DNA from 3 places in the Paenibacillus sp. 2003 genome. Region 1 is predicted to be linked to each of the others. Evidence: predicted binding sites of a transcription regulator. Region 1 holds the regulator's gene; each other region holds the start of a gene.
The links. Region 1 encodes Rex, which represses fermentation and respiration genes when NADH is low (regulators of the CRP and FNR family bind a similar motif). Its sites were predicted from a motif close to TTGTGAAATATTTCACAA; they were not measured.
Positions count from the first base shown of each region.

Region 2: J2X75_RS19615 (cytochrome ubiquinol oxidase subunit I) is a predicted target of Rex. The motif match lies at 5,131-5,148, and genes of this name have one in related genera.
Region 3: adhE (bifunctional acetaldehyde-CoA/alcohol dehydrogenase) is a predicted target of Rex. The motif match lies at 6,166-6,183, and genes of this name have one in related genera.

Region 1 is NZ_JAVDTB010000001.1:2,716,784-2,724,419, reverse strand. It holds gene panB (3-methyl-2-oxobutanoate hydroxymethyltransferase) at 6-884, shown strand; gene panC (pantoate--beta-alanine ligase) at 881-1,777, shown strand; gene panD (aspartate 1-decarboxylase) at 1,770-2,153, shown strand; gene J2X75_RS11680 (tetratricopeptide repeat protein) at 2,247-2,894, shown strand; gene dinG (ATP-dependent DNA helicase DinG) at 3,036-5,897, shown strand; gene J2X75_RS11670 (redox-sensing transcriptional repressor Rex) at 6,111-6,764, shown strand; gene J2X75_RS11665 (amidohydrolase) at 6,751-7,636, shown strand, end outside.
Region 2 is NZ_JAVDTB010000004.1:393,446-401,081, forward strand. It holds gene J2X75_RS19590 (hypothetical protein) at 120-320, opposite strand; gene J2X75_RS19595 (class I SAM-dependent methyltransferase) at 454-1,125, opposite strand; gene J2X75_RS19600 (glycosyltransferase family 4 protein) at 1,122-2,600, opposite strand; gene J2X75_RS19605 (glycosyltransferase) at 2,602-3,597, opposite strand; gene J2X75_RS19610 (tetratricopeptide repeat protein) at 3,594-4,886, opposite strand; gene J2X75_RS19615 (cytochrome ubiquinol oxidase subunit I) at 5,270-6,685, shown strand; gene cydB (cytochrome d ubiquinol oxidase subunit II) at 6,630-7,636, shown strand, end outside.
Region 3 is NZ_JAVDTB010000008.1:153,522-161,157, forward strand. It holds gene pflA (pyruvate formate-lyase-activating protein) at 1-301, opposite strand, end outside; gene pflB (formate C-acetyltransferase) at 390-2,648, opposite strand; gene adhE (bifunctional acetaldehyde-CoA/alcohol dehydrogenase) at 3,473-6,085, opposite strand; gene J2X75_RS24985 (Crp/Fnr family transcriptional regulator) at 6,516-7,232, shown strand; gene J2X75_RS24990 (hypothetical protein) at 7,320-7,636, opposite strand, start outside.

The sequences.
Region 1 (7,636 bases):
AGAAAATGGCGAACAAACAAGCGTTGAATATTGTGAAAATGAAAAAATATAAGCAGGATGGCGTGCCGCTTACGATGATCACGGCTTACGATTATCCTACAGCACTCCTAGCAGAGGAAGCAGGTATCGATCTGATCCTGGTTGGCGATTCACTTGGCAATGTAGTACTGGGTTATAATTCGACGCTTCCGGTGACCATCGACGACATGGTGTACCACACACGTTCCGTAGTGCGCGGTGCTGAGAAGACGTTTATTGTGGCTGATATGCCTTTTATGACCTATCATGGCAGCGTGGATGAGACGCTTAAGGGTGTACGTCGACTGATGCAAGAGGCGCATGCCCATGCGGTTAAAATGGAAGGCGGAGTTGAGATAGCGGACACCGTCAGAGCAGTCGTGCAAGCAGGCGTGCCTGTTCTTGGACATATCGGACTGACACCTCAATCAGTTAATCAGATTGGTGGTTACCGCATTCAGGGCAAGGATGCAGCGGATGCGAAACGTCTGATGGACGAAGCCAAGGCCTTGGAAGCTGCTGGTGCGTTTGGTATTGTGCTTGAACTGGTTACGGAAGAAGTTGCACGGGCGATCTCGGAGGAACTATCCATCCCTACCATTGGAATTGGAGCAGGACGAGGCTGTGATGGTCAGGTACTGGTATTCCATGATGTGGTTCAATACGCATCTCCGTATACGCCCAAACGTTTTGTCAAAACCTATGGAGATGTGGGTACATTAATCAGAACCAGCATCGAAGCTTACGTGAAAGAAGTGAAAGATCGTTCGTTCCCGGCCGAAGAGCATGTATTCAATGCTGCGGATGGTGTTTTGGATCAACTGTACGGCGGACAACGCAAGGAAAAGGTGGTGAGTAACTCATGAAAGTACTACGGACAATCGCAGAGTTAAGACAGGAACTAAGCTTGAAGCGTCAAGCGATTCGTTCCAATGCATCCGTTGTAGGTCTGGTACCAACAATGGGTTATCTTCATCAAGGTCATGCAAGCTTGATGCAGGCAGCCAGACAACAGAGCGATATCGTGGTATTAAGCATATTTGTTAATCCGATTCAATTTGGCCCTAATGAAGATTTTGACAGCTATCCACGGGATGAAGCCAGAGATGTGGAAACAGCACGCTCACAAGGAGTGGATATCGTATTTATTCCCTCTGTGGAAGAGATGTATCCACAGGCAACGCAAACGACGGTATCTGTCTCAAAACTGACGGAGCGCTTATGTGGTGCTTCCCGTCCGGGTCATTTTGATGGGGTAACAACTGTAGTCTCCAAGCTCTTCAACATCGTACAGCCACAGCGTGCATTTTTTGGAATGAAAGACGCTCAGCAGGTTGCGGTCATTCAACAGATGGTGAATGATTTGAATATGCCTGTAGAAATTGTACCCTGTCCAATTGTTCGCGAAGAGGATGGGCTTGCCCTCAGTTCACGAAATGTCTATCTTAGCGCTGAACAGCGTACACAGGCGTTGGTTCTGTCGAAGGCACTGCGTGTAGCTCAGGAAGCCGCAGATACAGGTGCAGCTATAAACGCCGCAGAGATCCGTCGTATTCTGCGCGAGCAGATTGCAACCTCACCGCTTGCGGTTATCGACTACGCCGAGATTCAGGCTTTTCCAAGCCTGGAGCCGCTCGCAGATCAGGAAGAAGTTCAAGGACGTGATGATCTGCTCATTGCACTTGCGGTGAAATTCGGAAAAACAAGATTGATTGACAATATAAGGTTGCAAAAATCGGAGGTACTGTCCCATGTTTAGAACACTGATGAAATCCAAAATTCACCGGGCTACGGTAACGGAAGCCAACTTGAACTATGTGGGTAGCATTACCATAGATGAAGACTTGATGGAAACATCCGACTTGATGGAAAACGAGAAAGTGCAAATTGTGAACAACAACAATGGTGCACGTCTGGAAACTTATGTGATTCCAGGACCACGCGGAAGCGGGGTCATATGTCTTAACGGCGCAGCTGCACGTCTGGTGCAGCCTGGAGATAACGTCATTATCATTTCTTACGCCATGATGTCGCAAGAAGAGGCAAATACTCACAAACCAACCGTTGTGTTTGTAGATGGACAGAATAAACCTGTACAAACGATGAAACAGGAAGTCCACGCAACAATTATGTAATCGACTGGTAAGGAGAATGAAATCGGCCCTTGAAGCAAAAAATGAGTACAGGTCACTGCACTAATCCATTTTTTCAAGGGTGGGGATGCATCGATGTTCCAGCATGTTTTCGCAGAAATGAACGACATGTTAGATGAAATTATCAAGAGCTATCCTTCCGCTGAAGGCCTGAACAAACAGGAATTGCTGCAAAAGTGGAATTTGCTTAAGCGGATGAGTGACGGAATGCTGGATGAATGGCTGATGTTTGAAGAAAAGATGAGCCAGGTGAGGGAGCGGGAGATGGATAAGCCTACTTCCCTTGAACCGGAACAGGAAGCTGTTACTGCTCTGCCTGAACTCCATCTGGAATGTTTCAGTCGAGGTCAGGGCTATTTCAAATTACAGATGTATCCGCAGGCGATCATGCAGTTCTCCCGGGTTGTGACCGACCATCCGGAGAGTGCATTGACACGTTTTTACCTGGCGCTCGCGTATCTGAATCTGGAACAAATGGCGGAAGCCGGGACACATTTGCAGCAGATCATGTACCTTAAGGGTTCTCCTCGATTAAAAGGGCTTGTATGTAACGCCCTGGGCTGTATTCAAGCCAAGCTTGCGAATCCCGAAGCTGCATGTTCACTCTTTGCACAGGCCCTTCAGTATGACCCGACATTGACCGAACCACTGTACAACATGGAAGCTTGCAGGTTGAACAGGGGAAAATTGCAATATGCTAATCAGCTGACGACCCTTCATTAAGCGGGAATTCGGCGACAAAAAACGGTGTTCCCTCCTTTGGCATAGCGGCGGGGACACCGCTTTTTTGTCAGTTAATTTTCAAATCCCCTTTTTTTTGCTATGCTGTAACATAGACTGGAATGGAAGGGACCGTACATTGCAATGAAATTTGCCGTATTGGATTTCGAAACAACCGGCACGCAGTCCGACGGTGAGATTATACAGGCCGGACTTGCCATCATAGATCATGACTACAGCATAACTCAAATATATAGTTCTTATGTGAACCCTGGTGTACCGATTCCCCCGTTTATTTCGGGGTTGACGGGTATCACCGATGAAGATGTGGCGGACGCTCCTTTACTCGAAGAGATGATGATGGAGATGGTTCCGCTGCTTAATGATGTGGTGCTTGTTGGACACAACGTCGCTTTTGATTTTCACTTTTTGCAGAATGCTCTTGACCGTTGCGGTTATTTGCCGTTCACTGGCCGCATTCTGGACACGATTGATTTTCTGAAGATTACATTCCCATCACTGGGTTCTTATCAACTTGGTTATGTGTCTTCCGAATTTGGATTTCAACATGATCGCCCTCATCAGGCAGACAGTGACGCACTGGCGACAGCCTATGTGCTGCTTAAGTGTCTGGATGAGTTAAAGGAATTACCGCTCATAACGATTCAGCGCCTCAGTGACCTGTTTGCACCAGAAGACAGTGACTTGGGCTGGTTTTTGGACGGAATGCGCAGTGAGAAGGAAGCAGAGCCGATTCAGGATCTGGACGGACATACCTATTATCGTCAGCTTGCTCTTAATGTAAGTGATTGGACTGATATAGGTGCACCACGCGATGAGCGGGAGGCTAACCCCCTCGATGGTGTAAGCTTCGAACAGTTTATGGACCAGGTTCGGGAGAACCTGAAGGATACGCTGGATCATTACGAAGAGCGTGAAGCGCAGACTCAGATGTTCAGCAGTGTAAGGCAAGCCCTGGATGAAGAGAAACATCTCTTGATCGAAGCAGGAACAGGCACTGGTAAATCTCTGGGTTATCTCTTGCCTGCTATTTACGAAAGTGTGAAGCAAGAACAGAAAGTTATGGTCAGCACGCATACAATCAACCTGCAGGAGCAATTGAGAGAGCGGGACATTCCGATGCTGACTCAAGTGGTTCCGTTCCCGTTTAAGGCTGCTGTATTCAAAGGACGTGGACATTACCTGTGCCTGCGCAAATTTGAACACAAAATCAATAAACGTGAATTCGCCACACCCAAAGAGGATTATTTCACAGCTGCTCAGATGATTGTCTGGCTTACGCAGACCGAAACCGGAGATGATGAGGAACTTAACCTTAGCGGACGCGGAGGGGACTTCTGGGAGACGGTACAGAGCGAATCTGAGTCTTGTCTGGGAAGATCATGTCCATGGTTCCGCAAATGTTTCTACCATCGTGCCAAACATGAGGCCGGGTTGTCAGATATCGTAATCACCAATCACTCCAAATTATTTACGGATGTGAAAGCCGCGCATCAGCTGCTGCCAGCCTATGAGAGTCTTGTGATCGATGAGGCACATCATCTGGAGGATGTAGCTGGTAAACATCTTGGAATGCATATGAAATATTTCACCTTGGTTCACACACTGACCCGCCTGTTTAAAGACAGTCGTAATGGGCAGCTGCCTATGCTTCGTTCGCAGTTATCCGGGCATGAAAATTCGGTGCAATGGGGCTCCATGGTGGATCAGATGTTCCCGCTGGCTGTTGAGGTCAAGGAACTGTGGGATCGTATGAGTGACGCCTTGTTCGGTCTGTTGCCTGAACGAAGTGATGCTTCACCGGGAGAGACGGGGCAATTTTCCCTGCGCCTGAAAGCTTCTCAGAAACCTGCAAAATGGCAGGAGTTGCAGGATCTGGAGAACCAGATCTATGTGACTCTGGGCGATTTGGTTCGCAAAGGGGACAAATTGCTGCTTGAAGTGAAAGAGGATCAGGATGATTATCAATCGGATAGTCTGATCACGGATATTACAGGACTGCTGAAAGATCTGACCACATTGAAGGAGAATCTACGTTTCTTCATGCGTATGGATGATGCCAAAACGGTGTACTGGATGGAAGCCAGCGGTCAATTCCGCAGCAAATCTCTTCAGCTGTATGCTGTACCTGTAGATGTCAGTGCACAACTTAAGGATTTATTTTTTGATAAAAAGAAAAGTGTTGTGCTTACATCGGCTACGCTTTCGGTAGATAAGTCATTCCAGTTCATGATTGAACAGCTTGGCTTGCAGGAAGCTTCCGAGAATAATCGGTTGTTAACGTCGATGCTGCCATCACCTTTCAACTATCGCGATCAGGCACTTCTGGTGATTCCGCGTGATTTCCCGAGTGTGAAGGGCAGTGTGGGTGATGCGCACTTTGTCAATATGCTGGTGCAATCACTTGCAGAGACGGCAATTGCCACGCGTGGACGCATGATGGTTCTGTTTACTTCATACAAGATGTTGCGACAGGTCTATGATCCGCTGAAGGAGGCGCTATCTGGTAACGACATCTCGTTGCTTGGGCAAGGCGTTGACAGTGGAAGTCGTTCCAAATTGACTCGCAGGTTCCAAGATGCCAAAGCTACGGTACTTCTGGGTACAAGCAGCTTCTGGGAGGGTGTAGATATCCCGGGAGAGGCGCTAACCTGTCTCGCTATTGTGCGACTGCCTTTCCAGCCACCGAATCATCCGTTGGTGGAAGCCAAGAGTGAGTTGCTTCAGGAACAGAAGAAAAATCCGTTCATGAAACTGTCCGTGCCGCAAGCGGTCATTCGTTTCAAGCAGGGATTTGGCCGGTTGGTGCGTACAGCGAAGGACAGAGGAATTGTCATTGTTTATGATACACGGGTGATTGAAGCGTACTATGGTAAATTCTTTTTATATTCTTTACCTGGTCCCAAAATGGAGCATATGCTCACGGAGCAAATGGTTCCACGAATTACCGAGTGGTTGGAAAAACCTGTTAATGAACAAGAATAATGGTTGTTTTGTTCGTTATATCATTGCATGACACTATCGTTTGGCGTTAAACTTTATTAGATATTTCCGTATCCGATTAAAGCAGTTGCACGTAAGAACTTATAACCTAAATTACAAGGAGCATTCTGTATACAACGTCTATCTTTGAATTTATACAGAATGCTCATCTTTTCATCTATTATTTTATCGTGGCCTTGGTAAGGGGGAGCAAGAATGAAATCGGATAAAATTTCGGAAGCGGTGGTACGACGTCTGCCTGTATACTTGCGTTATTTGAACGAGTTGCATCAGCGTGAGGTGGCTACTGTTTCTTCTCAAGAGCTTGGACAGAGGCTGGATCTGAATCCGGCCCAAATTCGTAAAGACCTGGCTTACTTCGGTGATTTTGGTCGTAAAGGGATCGGGTATGATGTATCCTATTTGATCGAGAAAATTCGTCACATTCTCAAAATCGATCAGCAAATTAATGTAGCTCTGGTAGGAGCGGGTAATCTCGGTCAAGCCTTGTCTAACTACAATGCATATCTGAAAGACAACATGAAGATTGTTGCTGTATTTGATGCATATGGACCGAAGATTGGTAGTCAAATTAACAGTTTGACGGTAAAACCAATGAATGAATTGACGGAAGCGGTTAAAACAGAAAACATCCGCATCGGAATTATCACGGTTCCGGATACGGAAGCCCAAAATGTAGCCGATCAGCTTATTGAATCCGGAATCGAAGCGATTCTTAATTTTGCACCAACCATTCTAAAAACACCGCCGCATATCCGCATTCACCATGCTGACTTTACAACGGATCTGCTTAGTTTGGCCTATTACTTGGAGACTGGAAAGGACGACGAGGAAGATGACAACAAATAGATGGGTAATTCACAACGGCAAATTTGCCGTTAATGAAGGCGGCACAACATGGAACGTGGTTCAAGGATACATGGTTGTTGAGGATGACAAGATTGTGCATATTGGTGAGACATTGCCGGATGGAGACAAAAATTGTACCAAAGTGGATGGAAAAGGACTGTTCTTCCTGCCGGGTCTGATCAATACGCATGGTCATGCAGCAATGTCGTTGCTCAGAGGGCACGGAGACGATCTTGCGTTGCAAGTATGGTTGCAGGAAAAAATGTGGCCGATGGAAGCGAAAATGACTTCACAAGACGTATATTGGGGAACTTCGCTATCGGTGCTTGAAATGTTGAAAGGCGGAACTACAGCTTTCCTGGACATGTACGATCACATGGATCAAGTTGCCAAAGTTGTGGAGCAATCAGGCGTTAGAGCAGCACTGGCACGTGGTGTAATCGGGCTGTGCTCGGAAGAAGAGCAACTGCGGAAGCTGGACGAGTCGGCAGCGTTTGCACGTGAGTGGAATGGACAGGCAGATGGTCGCATTACAACCGTAATCTCGCCACACGCCCCATATACATGCCCTCCTGACTACATAGAGAAGCTTGTACAGGTCGCGAACGACCTGAACCTTCCTCTCCATACACATATGTCTGAAACGCTTCGTGAAGTGGAGCAGAACGTGGCTGATTATGGACTGCGTCCTGTGGCACATCTGGAGAAACTGGGCTTTTTCTCTCGTCCATCCCTGGTTGCACATGCGGTGCATCTGAATGACGAAGAGATTGAAATTTTGGCCCGTCATGATGTGGCTGTATCCCATAACCCGGGAAGTAACCTGAAACTCGCTTCCGGTGTTGCGCGGGTACCTGCGTTACTGAAAGCAG
Region 2 (7,636 bases), on a different contig from region 1:
CCTTGTCCGGACAACATTTTTTATCATCATTGCATCTACTATAAAACGAACAGCCGCTTCCGATATTCATTCGAAGGCGGTTGTTTGCACGTTGCATTTGTTATACATCGTTGAACGAATTATACTTCCCACCAAGCAAAATAAGCAGTGGAGGCCATTAGTCCTCCAACTGAAAGTGATCCGCTAACAGTCAGATTGATAGCCTGATCTGGAGGAACGACATATCTTCCAGATTCATTGGATAGAAAAGGACCTGCTGCAAGCCCTGTCGCCTCGTGGCGTGCTGGCGTTGCCCGCAGCGCCTTCCTTCTGCGGAACACTGCGGGCTGCTTGCGCTATGCGGCATGCCGGACGGCGTACAGCAGCCCCATGCGGACGAAGTGCCCGCCCCGGAGCGCACGGTTCACGCGCTCCTTTCCACTCTGCACTTAACTCAAAGCAACCCAATTCGTCTCAACCTTTGCATATCACCGCTCGAAAACAGCGGATCGGCGTGCCGTACATGTCAGACCAGATGGCATCGTCTGGCTCTACCACATTCAGCTTATCTTCAATGGTTAATCCGGTGACAGCCATGATCGTCTCCAGCAGATCCGGCCGCATCTCGGGTACATCAAAGGTAGCGATTAACTGTCCGTTTGGTTTCAGCACCCGAGCGAATTCACGAAACGCCCGCAGCATCGTGCCTGTATCCAGATGCTCCAGTACAGAGATACAGAACACCCGATCAAACTTACCCGACTCGTACGGAAGCTGTGCCAAATTAGCCTTTGCACGGTGCAATCGGACGAGAGTTGATTCCGGCAGATCCTGGGCGGCCTGCTCGCCAAAATCAGAAACAATATCCAGTCTTATCGCCTCTTCAGACAAAATACGTTCATCCCAGTCACAGGCGTGAACCTCGCGGCAGTTCTCTGCAAGCCAGAATTTGAACGGATGGGAGATGCCGCAGGCTGCATCAAGGACCACATCGTCTGAACGTGCAAACCGCCGGGCCCATTCATATTCGTAGGGACGGCTCCACCATGCCGGATGCAGGGGGAAGACCAATGTGTCCGTTTTAGGGTCACTTTGCCTAATGTATCTTGATTCCATGAATTCCGGTGCCTTGGGCGTATCCATCATCCCCGAATTCCCTCCTTTAATCCTGTCTCTGCCAAAAATGATTCCAACACCGTGCTCCACCGGCTCCGCCACCTGGCAAGATCATACGACAGTGCAGTCTCGCGCGCATAGATTCCCAGTCGTTCACGCTCGGCCCGATCCTGTACGAGACGAACCAGAGCAGCGGTCAGTTCCTGCTCGCCGGGAGGTACCAAAAGCCCGTTAAAACCATCCTGAATGAGATCATTCAATCCGCCGACATTGGAGGCAATCACCGGAAGTCCACAGCTCATTGCTTCCAGACAGGCATAGGAGGTACCCTCCGAGAATAATGTTGGAATTACGGCGATATCTGCCTGATGGTAGGCCTCACGAATATCCCGGAAATCATACGTGCGCTGGTTAATTCGCTCCGCATGTGGATGAGTACGATGCCAATAACGAAAGGCTCTCCCGACCGTACTTCCTTCAACCAGTTCCCCGGCAAATTCAATCTCCAGATCCGGAAAAGCCCCCAGCAGCTTATCTGTTGCAAGCATCATTGGAATAATGCCCCGTTCCATGCTGATTCGACGCGGATATATAATGCGAATTGGGCGGGGATAGGTCATCCGGACATCCATAGTTTTCTGTTCAACCTGTCCCTGAATCGGAACATTATCCTGATATTCAGCATCTGCTTCTGCTAGAACATCTGTTGCCCAATCCGTTGCATTTCGGAGGTTACGAGCAACCCTATACGTTTCGCCATTTACCTCGGCTGTTTCCAGTTTTGATAAATTCAAATGGAAATCTACCGTTTCTTTCCCCTCTGGTTCTTGATCGCTATCCTTGCCTTCTACAGCTTGCACCCCTGATATAACTGCACCAACATTTTCTCCATGACTCGCCAGATCATTCTTCCATGCGACAAGCCATTCGTCTTCCTGTTTCTGCTCGAAGGTCCGTGTTGGCGGGGCTGGTGTGAAATAGGACGTATCCACTGCGTTGGGAATCAGGACAACCTTCCTTGAATCGGTATAGGTGCACGCAGCCCGGCAAAAGGTCTGGAAATGGGAATCCACCGATACAATGCGCACGAGTCCATCCAGAGCCAGTTGAATATGTTCCGCCACTTGTTGTTTGGTCTCCAATGGCAGCCCGGGACGATCCCAGTTAATGCCGTGACAGATGCCAAGACTGCCGGGTTTGTAGGTGATGGGTTGCCACAGACAGCTGGCATAGATCACTGGGCCGCGCGCTGCGGCTGCCATCCGGTCAAAGGCTTCCGGTACATTATCCATGTCGTACGAATAACCAAATACGTCAATCTGCTCCGTCCGAGTCTGGAATGCTTCAAAATAAGAGAGCTGATGAACCTCGGGAATATGCCCGAGTCCGCGGATGACACTGCACAGATCCAGAATATAGCGCTCCAGTCCACCCCTAAATACACGACCGAATTCCCGGTTGTACCCGTCGGTGAAACTATGCGTCAGAATACTCACCACGCCCATCTCACGGTCCCTCCTTCCAGGGAATCAGCCGAGGTTCCGGATCGAGAATAGACTCGTAATGTGCAAGATTGCCCCACTCACCGCTCGGATCAATACGTTTGTAACGCAAATATTTACGAACCCGGTCCTCCAGACTGCCTGCCCAGCCGAGATGCTGAACCTTCAGTTCCGTACTGACTCCAGGCAACACGGTGCAGGACAAGGGAAGACGGGGAACATGATGATTCTGTTGTGGATAAAAATAAGGATATCCAGGCATATACCGTACAAGTGAAGCAGTATGCCGTTTGTGCAGACACCAGAGATCATCTTCCCGGTAGTGGGTCCGGCCCCCCCACATGTCGTAGAAACGGAATGCAAACCAGTCTGCGTACTCCTGATTAATCAGCGTGCGTATGGCTTTCTTGGCCTCTGAGCTGTACAGCTCATCCGCATCAACCGAGAGCAACCAGTCGGGACGTGTTCCCGCCGCCGCTTGCCATAAGGTGTTGCGAAGCCGCCATTCCTCGGCGAACAGCGGTTTCTCCAATACCTCCAGACGGACTACCTTTGGATAGGCTTTGCATATGTCCGGGGTTCCGTCTGTGCTGGCATCGTCCACAATCACGATTTCATCCACGAACTCACTCAGATCATGCAATACTTCTTCCAGGTATCGGCCACGCTCATTGCGAACCTGGAGCATGGCGGTGAGCTTGTTGCCTTTGCTTTTGCGAACCCGACGAATGGAGAAGGGCTCTTTGAATACACATGTTTCCTCTTGTGTCATAGCAGCATTCTGTTCTTCCTGACCTTGTGTGTCACCCCAGTGATGCACTTGGCTTCGGATGTTCTGTGTTTGTTGTGTATGATCCGGGGGGTGATCGCCATTTCCCAATGCATCTGTATGTGCTCGATCGACTGTTTTCGTTGGCGTGTAAGTGGTTTCGGTTCGGATATCCCTGTGCACCATTGGCCCATTCAACTGTTGTCTACGCTTCTTCGGGTCCAGCATCATGGCACCTCCCCAAGCAATTGCTGTACAGCATGATCCAACAGCTCCAGCTCCACAATCCGGGCCAGCGCATCTTCATCCTCCAGTGCTGTCTCAAGGAAATGTCGGACTGCCCCGTGTCGTTCCCCTCGCAGTGCCAGCGCACTGCCGGATAATTGCTGATAGTCCCGGCGACTGGCATCATCCTGAATATCGACTGCATGCACCAGAGCCAGTGCCTCTCCCACACGTCCAGTCTCCTGGTAGATGCGGAATTTCCAATGTCTCGCGGTTTCTCCGCCAAGTTCGTCAAGGATACGCAGGGCATTTCCGTAATCTTCGTTCATACGCAGTAGTTCCGCTCGTACAAGTTGATCTTCTCCCGCCTCAAGCCAGCGACATAACTGTTCATAATGATGCCGTTCTTGTTCATCGGCTGCACTAATTCCATACACCCGCAGGGCGTCCTCCAACTGTCCGGCCCGGGCATGAATGGCAGACAGGAATCTATAGTGGGAGACTACACAGTCACTGCGACCATTCAAGACCGCATGGGAGAATGCCTCTTGAAGTGAATTGATAGCCCGAGGATCTTCAAGCAAGTACTCATAGGCTGCCAGCAAAAAGGATATCGTCTCATGTGCACCTGCTTTGGCACGAAGCTGGCGGTAGAAGTCGGCACGTACACTGCATTGAAGCAGGGTGATGCTATCCGGAGTGCCTGACAGGATTTGCCGCAGCGCATGCAGGAAGAACAGTTCGTAGTCCCGGAGAGGGACTTCGAGATCATCTTTTTGCATCGTACCTGCAGGTGCAGGGTCTTCACCGCCCAGCCAGATAGCGCGTGCACCTTGGAATAACAGCTTCATATAACGTGTTTCGGAGGATGTGCCTACCAGATCGGCGATGCCGACCAGTTTGGAAATACTACTCTCCCATAGCGGAGATTCTGCTTCGTTTCCAGCAGGCTCAGGGAGCAGGGCAATACATAGCTCAGGCTCCAGCGAAGCCGTAGCCATTAGCCAGTAGGGATGGGCGACTACGGCTACGGTGCGAGGTTCCAGCAATAGCTGCTCGGCCTCAGGGAGGGAGATGACGGTAATGACCGGAGGTACATCTTCTGTTTCTGTCAGGCTGCTGACATAGTAGACATCTCCCTCGATCGACAGCAGTGCAGCAATATCGGGATAGGGAAAGGATGACCAGCCCCCTTTGCGAGGGAAGAGAACATATCGGACCGGGGACTGTATTGTACTGGCCTTATCCAGGCTGACTTCGGAGTCTTCACCTGGTAATGGCGCAGGTTTTTCCATGAATAGTTCACCTCACCTTGACTGTAATATGGCGCGTCATTCGTTCTGCATGTACTTCATGCTTTCACTTCATATGTAAAGCCCTCACGGTACTTCGCATGATATGCCTGAGACTAACATATGGGCATTCCGTCCCAAACATGAGTATCTTCCATGAATAGATGAAGTTGGCAAGCTGTGATAATAGGCTGAATTTTATCTTTTGTGTGACCAGGATCACTTTTTTTTGCTCTAGAGACGAAGATTGTGATAATTATCACATGTATAAAATAGGTAATCTGGCACAATACGTTCATCAACGTATTTGGCGGACAGACAGCGAAGGTGCAGCTTCAATGCCAGATACGCATACTGCGAAGTGAACAGAAAGAAGGGGTAACGGTATGGATCCGATTATGTTATCGCGTATCCAATATGCACTTACAACGATTTTCCATTTCTTTTTTGTCCCGCTATCCATCGGTCTTGTACTGTTGGTTGCAATCATGGAGACGTTGTACGTTGTTAAGGGTAAGGAAATCTACAAAACGATGGCGAAGTTCTGGGGCAAGCTGTTCCTGATTAACTTTGCCGTCGGTGTAGTCACAGGTATTTTGCAAGAGTTCCAGTTTGGCATGAACTGGTCCGAGTACTCTCGGTTTGTGGGGGACGTGTTCGGTGCGCCACTGGCTATTGAAGCGCTACTGGCGTTTTTTATGGAGTCTACATTTATTGGTTTGTGGATATTTGGATGGGATCGTTTGTCCAAAAAAGTGCATCTGGCCTGCATCTGGCTGGTGTTTGTCGGCACATTCCTGTCCGCGCTGTGGATTCTGGCAGCCAATTCATTTATGCAGCATCCGGTCGGGTTTGAGATTAACAACGGCCGAGCCGAGATGAATGATTTCTTTGCACTCATCACGAATGGTCAGTTGCTCGTCGAGTTCCCACATACGATTTTTGGGGCATTGATGACAGGGGCTTTCGTCGTAACCGGGATCAGTGCCTACAAATTAATGAAGAAGCAGGATGTGGAGATCTTCCGCAAATCGTTTAATATCGCGATCATTATCGCTCTTGTTTCTTCATTTGGTGTAGCTTTCTCTGGACACTTCCAGGCTCAATATCTCGTGGAGACACAGCCGATGAAGATGGCAGCCAGTGAAGGCACATGGACAACGACAGAAGATCCGGCACCATGGACGGTGGTCGCTTTTATCGATCCGGATAAACAGGAGAGTACGGGTGAGATCAAAATCCCTGGATTGCTCAGTTACCTGTCCTACAGCAAGTTCTCCGGTAGTGTCCAAGGCATGAAGGAGCTTCAAGCCGAGTATGAGCAGACGTATGGACCGGGGAATTACATCCCGCCGGTACGAACAACGTTCTGGAGTTTCCGCATTATGATCGCAGCAGGGGGCTTAATGATTTTGTTATCCCTGTATGGTACGTTTCTGGCTATGCGCAAGAAGCTGGAGGTTGCAGGAAAGTGGTTCATGCGTCTGATGGTATTTGCTATTTCTCTGCCATTTATCGCCAATACATCTGGTTGGATCATGACCGAGGTTGGAAGACAGCCATGGACGGTATTTGGTTATATGACCACCGAGGCCGGGGTTTCACCGAACGTATCCGCAGGCATGATCCTGTTCTCGACCATCGCTTTTACAGCTGCGTATACGATTCTCGGTATCGTGATGGTATACCTGTTCGTACGTGAGATCAAGGCAGGGCCATTTGCGGTCGATAAGCCAGAAGATCACGATGAATCGGCCGATCCGTTCGGCGTGGATGGAGGTTATTCCGTTGTCACTAAGTGAGTTGTGGTTTTTGCTGATTGCCGTGTTGTTTGTCGGTTTCTTCTTTTTGGAAGGTTTTGATTTTGGTGTGGGGATGTCTACAGGCATTATTGCCAAAACGGACCGCGAACGCCGGACCCTGATCAACTCGATTGGTCCCTTCTGGGATGGTAATGAAGTATGGCTGATTACAGCAGGGGGAGCGATGTTTGCTGCCTTCCCGCACTGGTATGCCACGATGTTCAGTGGTTTCTACCTGCCGCTTGTGGTCGTGTTACTCGCCTTGATTGGTCGCGGGGTTGCCTTCGAATTCCGCAGTAAAATGAAACAGCAGCGCTGGCGCAAAACATGGGATATCATCATTGTGGTATCCAGCGCGCTCCTGCCTTTCCTGTTCGGCGTAGTCTTTGCCACGTTCATGAAGGGTCTGCCTATTGATGGGGAGATGCAGTTGCGTGCAGGATTCCTCGATATTGTTAATCCGTACACCGTGATTGGTGGCTTGAGCGTAACCCTGCTGTGTCTGGTTCATGGATTGCTGTTTGCCTCCCTACGAACAGTCGGGGAACTCAGAGAGCGTGCCTTGAATACAGCGCAAAAATTGATGCTGCCGTTGGCTGCACTGCTCGCTGTTTATGCGTTAATGACGTATTTTATGACCGATGTATTCACCGTACGGGGCTGGGCCCTTTGGATAATGGTTGTACTTGGCGCAGTCGCGCTTGCACTTGCGGCTTACTTCGTGCGTCAGAAGCGTGAAAGCTGGGCTTTTGGTATGACCGGGGCAGTCATTGCGATTGCCTTTGCTTCGGTATTTATTGGACTGTTCCCAAGAGTGATGGTGAGTTCCTTTGGAGCGGCATATGACCTGACCGTATACAATGCAGCATCTGGTGCGTATTCTTTGAAAGTCATGACCATTGTAGCTTGCACATTGCTGCCGTTTGTTCTTGGCTATCAGATCTGGAGTTA
Region 3 (7,636 bases), on a different contig from region 1:
GCAATCCCCAGCGCTGCTTCACTTCCTTGAAGATTTCGGCTACAAAGTGGGCCTGTAACGTTGGTTCTCCGCCAGATATCGTGAGTCCGCCTCCCGAGCTGCGGTAGTAGGATAGATACGGCTCAATTTCAGCCAGTACCTCCTCAAGCGTCATTTCTTTTCCACCATCCAGCGCCCATGTATCAGGGTTGTGGCAATATTGACATTTGAGTAGACATCCTTGCATAAAAAGCACAAAGCGGATGCCTGGGCCGTCAACCGTCCCGAAAGTTTCGAGTGAATGAATATGTCCTTTAACCATGCTGCCTCTTCCTTTCTGTATCCGCATCCGCTGTGCGTTTAATATGTTTGGAATGCCTTGCTCTAGCAGTCCTCTACTTGCAAATTATTTACATCGAGCCATGGAACGTACGGTTGATGACATCCAACTGTTGTTCACGAGTCAGTTTAATGAAGTTAACGGCATATCCGGATACCCGTACAGTCAGTTGCGGATAATTTTCCGGGTGATCCATCGCATCAATCAATTGCTGACGATCAAATACGTTAACGTTCAGGTGATGAGCGTTTTGACCGAAGTAACCATCCATCATCGCAGTCAGATTGGATTTCCGTGTAGTCTCCTCTTTACCCAATGCTTTTGGCACGATGGAGAAGGTATTTGAAATACCATCAAGACTGTGTTCATAAGGCAATTTGGCTACAGAGCCAAGGGATGCCAGTGCACCTTTTTTGTCACGACCATGCATTGGGTTCGCGCCTGGAGCAAATGGTTCACCTGCTTTACGACCATCCGGTGTTGTCCCTGTTTTCTTACCATATACCACGTTGGAAGTGATCGTTAGAACGGATTGTGTTGGAACTGCGTTACGGTAAGCTTTGTGCTTGCGAATCATGCCCATGAAGTTCTCGACCAGTTCAACAGCAATGCTGTCTACGCTGTCTTCATTGTTACCGTAACAAGGGAAGTCTCCTTCGATTTCGAAATCAACAGCGATGCCTTGTTCGTTACGAATTGGTTTTACTTTGGCATATTTGATTGCACTCAGTGAATCTGCTGTAACCGAGAGACCAGCGATACCACAAGCCATCGTACGTACAATGTCACGGTCATGTAATGCCATTTCGATACGCTCATAGCTGTATTTATCGTGCATGTAGTGAATGACGTTTAGGGTGTTCATATACAACTTCGCGAGCCACTCCATCATTGGTTTGAAGCGTTTCATAACCTCATTGTAATCCAGCACTTCGCTTGTAATGGCAGGATACTCAGGTCCGACCTGTGCTCCGGATTTCTCGTCACGACCACCGTTGATCGCATACAGGAGAGCTTTTGCCAGGTTGGCACGAGCGCCGAAAAATTGCATTTGTTTCCCGATCTTCATTGCCGACACACAGCATGCAATACCGTAATCGTCACCGTAGATTGGACGCATCAGATCATCATTTTCATACTGGATTGAGCTGGTTTCGATGGATACTTTGCTGCAATAATCTTTGAAAGCTTCCGGAAGTTTCGTTGACCAGAGAACAGTCAAGTTCGGTTCTGGTGCAGGACCCAGGTTGTGCAGTGTATGCAGGAAACGGAAGCTGTTTTTGGTTACACGTGTTTCACCATTCACAGACATACCACCGATGGACTCGGTCACCCATGTTGGATCTCCACTGAACAGTTCGTTGTAATCCGGTGTGCGCAGGAATTTGACAATCCGCAGTTTCATTACGAAATGGTCCACCAATTCCTGAGCTTGTTCTTCGGACAGAATGCCTTCTTGCAGGTCACGCTCAATGTAGATATCCAGGAAAGAAGATACACGTCCGAGTGACATCGCAGCACCATTCTGTTCTTTGATCGCAGCGAGGTAACCGAAGTACAACCATTGGAATGCTTCTTTTGCTGTTGTCGCTGGCAAGGAAATATCGAACCCGTGCATATCGCCCAATTGTTTCAATTCTTGCAATGCACGAATCTGTTCAGACAATTCTTCCCGCAGACGAATGACATCTTCATCAATGACATCAACTTCGAGTGCATTTAATTCACCTTTTTTGTTACGAATCAGGAAGTCTACCCCGTACAAAGCTACACGACGATAGTCACCGATGATCCGGCCACGGCCGTAAGCATCTGGCAGACCTGTAATAATCCCTGCTTTACGCGCTGCACGCATATCGGAAGTATAAGCATCGAATACACCCTGGTTATGTGTTTTGCGAATGTTTGTAAATATATCAATGACGCCTTGAGGCAATTCGAAGCCGTATGCTTCACATGCATCAATCATCATCCGGATTCCGCCTGTTGGTTGAATGGAACGTCTGAATGGAGCATCGGTCTGAACGCCGACAATCTGTTCTTTGGATTGATCCAGATAACCTGGTTGGTGAGAAACAATAGTCGCTGGTGTGTTCACATCAACGTCAAGGACACCGCCGTTATCCCGTTCCTTTTTGGTCAGATCAGATACGATCTCCCACAATTCTTTGGTATTCTGAGTTGCACCTGCTAGGAATGCTTCATCACCGTAATACGGAGACAAGTTGTGTGCCAGAAAATCATTCACATCTACGGATTTGGTCCATGTTCCTTTGGTAAAGTTTCTCCAGCCTGTTTGTTGTTTGACATCTTTTTCAATCACCGACATCGTAATCCCTCCACTAATTTGGATTTCTGGACACATAACATCTTGTTTCATTCGTAGCATTGTGTGCCCAGAGCCGCGATTAATGTGAATTGTTTCACATAAACCGGAACATGTTCTCTCTACTTGGGAACCGGAACCGCGGGATGAATATTTTTCTTACATTTTCAGTATACGACTTGAGGCTTTCATCATCTGTGATTTTTGTCACAAAGTCAGTGAACTAACTCACTCCACCTGCGCTGTGTCCCATTGAACTTGAAACTTTACACAGGATCACTGCGTGCCAGACAACCTTACAATTGCTGCTCATTATTTAAATTTACTGAAAAAGCGAATGAACATTCGGTGGTGTACACTGGCCACTGCAAGTAGAGAACAACCTTCCGATCGCTGTTATCCCCGGATTTTTTGATTCACTTTTTCAAAGGTGAAAATCCAGTGATAAAGGCGAACGCTCCGCTTCTTCAGGTTTTTTCTCTCCTCTCCGTTATCGTGTACAAGTTTAGTTCAACTGATAAAACAACAATGTCCAAAATCCAGTGCAAAGACGCAAGCTTCGCTCTTCAGGTTATTTCTGCCCCTCGTTGTTGTGTAAGGGGATCGTTCAAACGGCCTCATCACGGATTCCGTGTAACCTCTTTTAGAACCCTTTGCTCCTCTATGCTTGGAGCAGCAAATCAAATCTTAGAATAAATCCCGAAAAACAGGTGCTTCGCTCTTCTGTGCTTCTGCCCACTCGTTATTGTGTGAAAGACGGCAATCGGGGCTCCCCTCTCGGGGAACCCTGATCTTCTTGCCGTAAGGCACGCTTCGTTCTAGATTCTTTATTCAAACTTTCCGTAGAAAGCGTTGCGGTATACATCAGCCAGTTCAGTTACCAACGGCAACTTTGGATTGGCGGTTGTACATTGGTCTTCGAAGGCACGGTCTGCCAAATAATCTACATGTGCTTCAAAGTCTTTGGCATCAAATCCGATTTCCTGGAACGATTCTTCAATGCCCAATGTTTTGTTCAGTTTGCGAATGGCATTGATAAGACTGGTTACGCCTTCTTCTGTTGTACGTGCAGGCAATCCCAGAATCCGGGCAATTTCGGCATACCGCTCATCCGCTACAAAGTGTGAATATTTCGGGAACGATGCAAATTTGGTCGGTTTTTTCGCGTTGTAACGAATGACGTGTGGCATCAGGATCGCATTGGTGCGTCCGTGTGCGGTGTGGTACTGACCGCCCCATTTATGCGCCAAGCTGTGGTTAATGCCCAGGAATGCGTTGGCAAACGCCATACCGGCAATCGTGGAAGCATTATGCATTTTCTCACGTGCCAGTTTATCTCCTTGCAGCGCAGATTGCTCCAGGTATTGGAATACCAGCTGGATTGCTTTGATCGCAAGGCCATCCGTGTAATCATTCGCCATGACAGATACATATGCTTCGATGGCGTGAGTCAATACGTCCATACCTGTATCTGCAACGGCTGTTCTAGGCAGGGAGTATACAAACTCCGGATCGACAATCGCTACGTCTGGTGTCAGTTCATAGTCGGCCAATGGATATTTGGTATTACCTTGATTTTTATCTGTGATAACCGCGAACGATGTCACTTCAGAACCTGTACCGGATGTTGTTGGAATCGCTACAAATTTCGCTTTTACGCCGAGACGTGGATATTTGTAGATCCGTTTGCGGATATCCATGAATTTTTGTTTCAGATCGTTGAAGTCCGTGTCCGGATATTCATAGAACAACCACATGGCTTTGGCAGCATCCATTGGTGATCCACCGCCGAGTGCGATAATGCAGTCTGGTTGGAAGCGGCGCATCATTTCGGTTCCACGATCTACCGTTGTAGTGGATGGATCTGGCTCAACATCGGAGAATACTTCGATCGCTACTGGCATTTGGCGTTGACGCAGATAGTGTTCTACCTTTTCAACATATCCAAGCTTCACCATCATGGCATCCGTAATAATGGCCACACGTGTGATGTCAGGCATTTTGGCAAGGTACTGCGTTGCGCCTTTTTCGAAGTAGACTTTGTTCGGCACTTTGAACCATTGCATATTCACGGTACGGCGAGCCACCCTTTTCACATTGATTAAGTTTACAGCGGTTACGTTGGAAGAAGTCGAGTTACGTCCGTATGATCCGCATCCCAGTGTCAATGACGGCATGTTTGTGTTGTAGATATCCCCGATGGCACCGTGTGTGGATGGTGAATTCACAATAATCCGTCCGGTTTGCAGACGATCTGCGAATTTGCCGATCACTTCTTCATTTGTGGAGTGGATAACCGAGGAGTGACCCATGCCGCCAAAAGCAACCACTTCTGCTGCACGCTCAATGCCCTCTGCTGCCGTTTTAACTTTGTAACATGCCAGTACCGGACTTAATTTTTCAGCCGACAATGGGAATTTCGTACCTACCCCTTCAATCTCGGCCACGAGAATTTTGGTGCCTGCTGGAACTTCAATTCCGCACAACTTCGCAATGCTCACCGCAGATTGACCAACAATCGCCGGGTTCACCGCACATTTCTCGGCATTAATCGCACCTGCTGTCAATTTTGCTGCTTCATCTTTGTTAACAAAGTAACAGCCGTTCGCAATCATTTTTTTCTTCACTTGATCGAAGATCGGTTCTTCAATGATTACCGCTTGCTCGGAAGCACAGATCATTCCGTTGTCGAAGGACTTCGACAGGATCAAATCCGTCACTGCCTGATTGATATCCGCGCTTTTCTCGATAAAGCAAGGTACGTTACCCGGTCCTACGCCCAGTGCAGGTTTACCACAGCTGTACGCTGCACGTACCATGCCGGATCCGCCTGTTGCCAGAATGAGAGCCACATCATTGTGATTCATCAGTTCGTTTGTACGATCCATGGAAGGATCATCAATCCATTGAATACAATCTGCTGGTGCACCATGTTTCACAGCCGCTTCCAGCAGGATTTTAGCAGCTTCCCGGCTACAATTCTGTGCAGATGGGTGGAAACCAAAGATGATCGGGTTACGGGTCTTGATGGAGATCAGTGCTTTAAACATCGTCGTTGATGTTGGGTTCGTGACCGGTGTAATCCCCATAATAATGCCGACCGGCTCCGCAATTTTCTGGAAGCTCTCATATTCGTTATCTTCAATCACACCTACGGTTTTGTCATACTTGATGCTGTGGTACACATATTCTGTTGCAAATATATTTTTGGTGATTTTATCCTCATACACTCCGCGGCCTGTTTCTTCTACGGCCATCTTGGCAAGCATCATGTGTTTATCCAGACCCGCAAGCGCCATCGCTTGCACAATCCGGTCAATCTGCTTCTGGTCCATCTTCATGAATGCGGCGTGTGCTTTATTCGCTTTGTCGATTAACGTTTGAATATACTGACCTGCTGTCGGTTCTTTTGCTGGGGCGACTTCGTTCTTTACAGCCATCTCCCTCATCCTCCTAAAGGTTCGTATTAGTTTGTCTCTCTCGTTTACATTCACATCGTAACATGACAATAAACTTAATTATGTGATTTTTTTCACAAAGTATAACAAATTTAATTTAAGTTTTGTAGTGTCCTTCATACAACCATTTTCACTTCCTATTTAAAATATAGGGCTGTAAAATTCATCCTCTCCATTAAAAGTGAATTTTATCACAATGTTTGAAATTTCGTCATTTTTGCCCCCTTTCCTTCCCCCTCAAACGGTAAGATTAGGTATATACTGAACTTAAAAATTGAACCACCGCAATTTGTACCGTCCTTCCTCCCGGCCGAGATGACCCTGATCAGGACGGCAACGGTTTGCGGCGAACCTCGGAGGCTACTGCTTACTACAGAAGGTCGTCCGATGGACATAAAGGGGAGATAGACTTATGAGAGAACTAACAACTGTACTGGAAAAGCGCGGTAATACCAATTGTTTCTCGGAAGCGAATTTCAACCATTTGCTGGTTACCATGAAAGATAGAACCTATCCGGAAGGTACACATCTGTACTGGGAAGGAGACGTCTCTGACAAACTTTATTATATGAAACGGGGTCGTGCCCAGATCACCAAATCCACGGATGAAGGCAAGGAACTGATCATGTACATGTATCAATCCGGTGATATGATTGGGCAGGCTGATCCCTTCTTTGGCTCTAAACACAGCTTCTCAGCGGAAGTGCTGGAGGACAGTGAGATCGGTGTATTGGAGCATAAAGACCTGGAGATGTTGATCTGCCAGCATTGTGACTTTGCGATCGACTTTATGAAATGGATGGGCATCCACCACCGGTTGACACAGACCAAATTCCGGGATCTCATGTTATATGGCAAACCGGGTGCACTCTGCTCCACCCTCATTCGGTTGTCGAATTCGTATGGTGAGCCTCATGGAGAGCATGTCATTATACACAAAAAAATTACCCACACGGACTTATCCAATATGATTGGAGCCACTCGTGAAAGTGTAAACCGCATGTTAAGCGACCTGCGTAAGAAAGATGGGATTGAATATGACAATGGCATGATTGTCATCAAAGATCTGAAGATGCTTCAAGGGATCTGTCACTGTGAGCTTTGCCCGAACGAGATCTGTCGTATTTAACATTTGGCTATGCTAATCGGATATTACTTATATATTTAATGAAAAAAAGCCCAGTTCTCTAAAAAGAGATTGGGCTTCTTGGTATACTTAGGATGCATTGGTCAATTCAAGCTTTACCGCATCACGTGGATTCAATTTCATGTCCAGACCATTTTCCATTAATTCTTTGTCATTCACCATAATGACCCATCGCTCATTCATACGAGGCGTAACATTCTCGACCGAAACGACAAATTTGTTATTCTCCGACATTCTTACAATGCCGCTGGACTTCAACACATCGCGAACTGTGCACTCTTGAACGTAGACGCCGGCATATTGACGATTAAGGGTTGGCATAATGTTTCCACCGCTAACCTTGAGTAACGTTGTCTGATATGCAACGCCATCCCCCCCACTGTCAG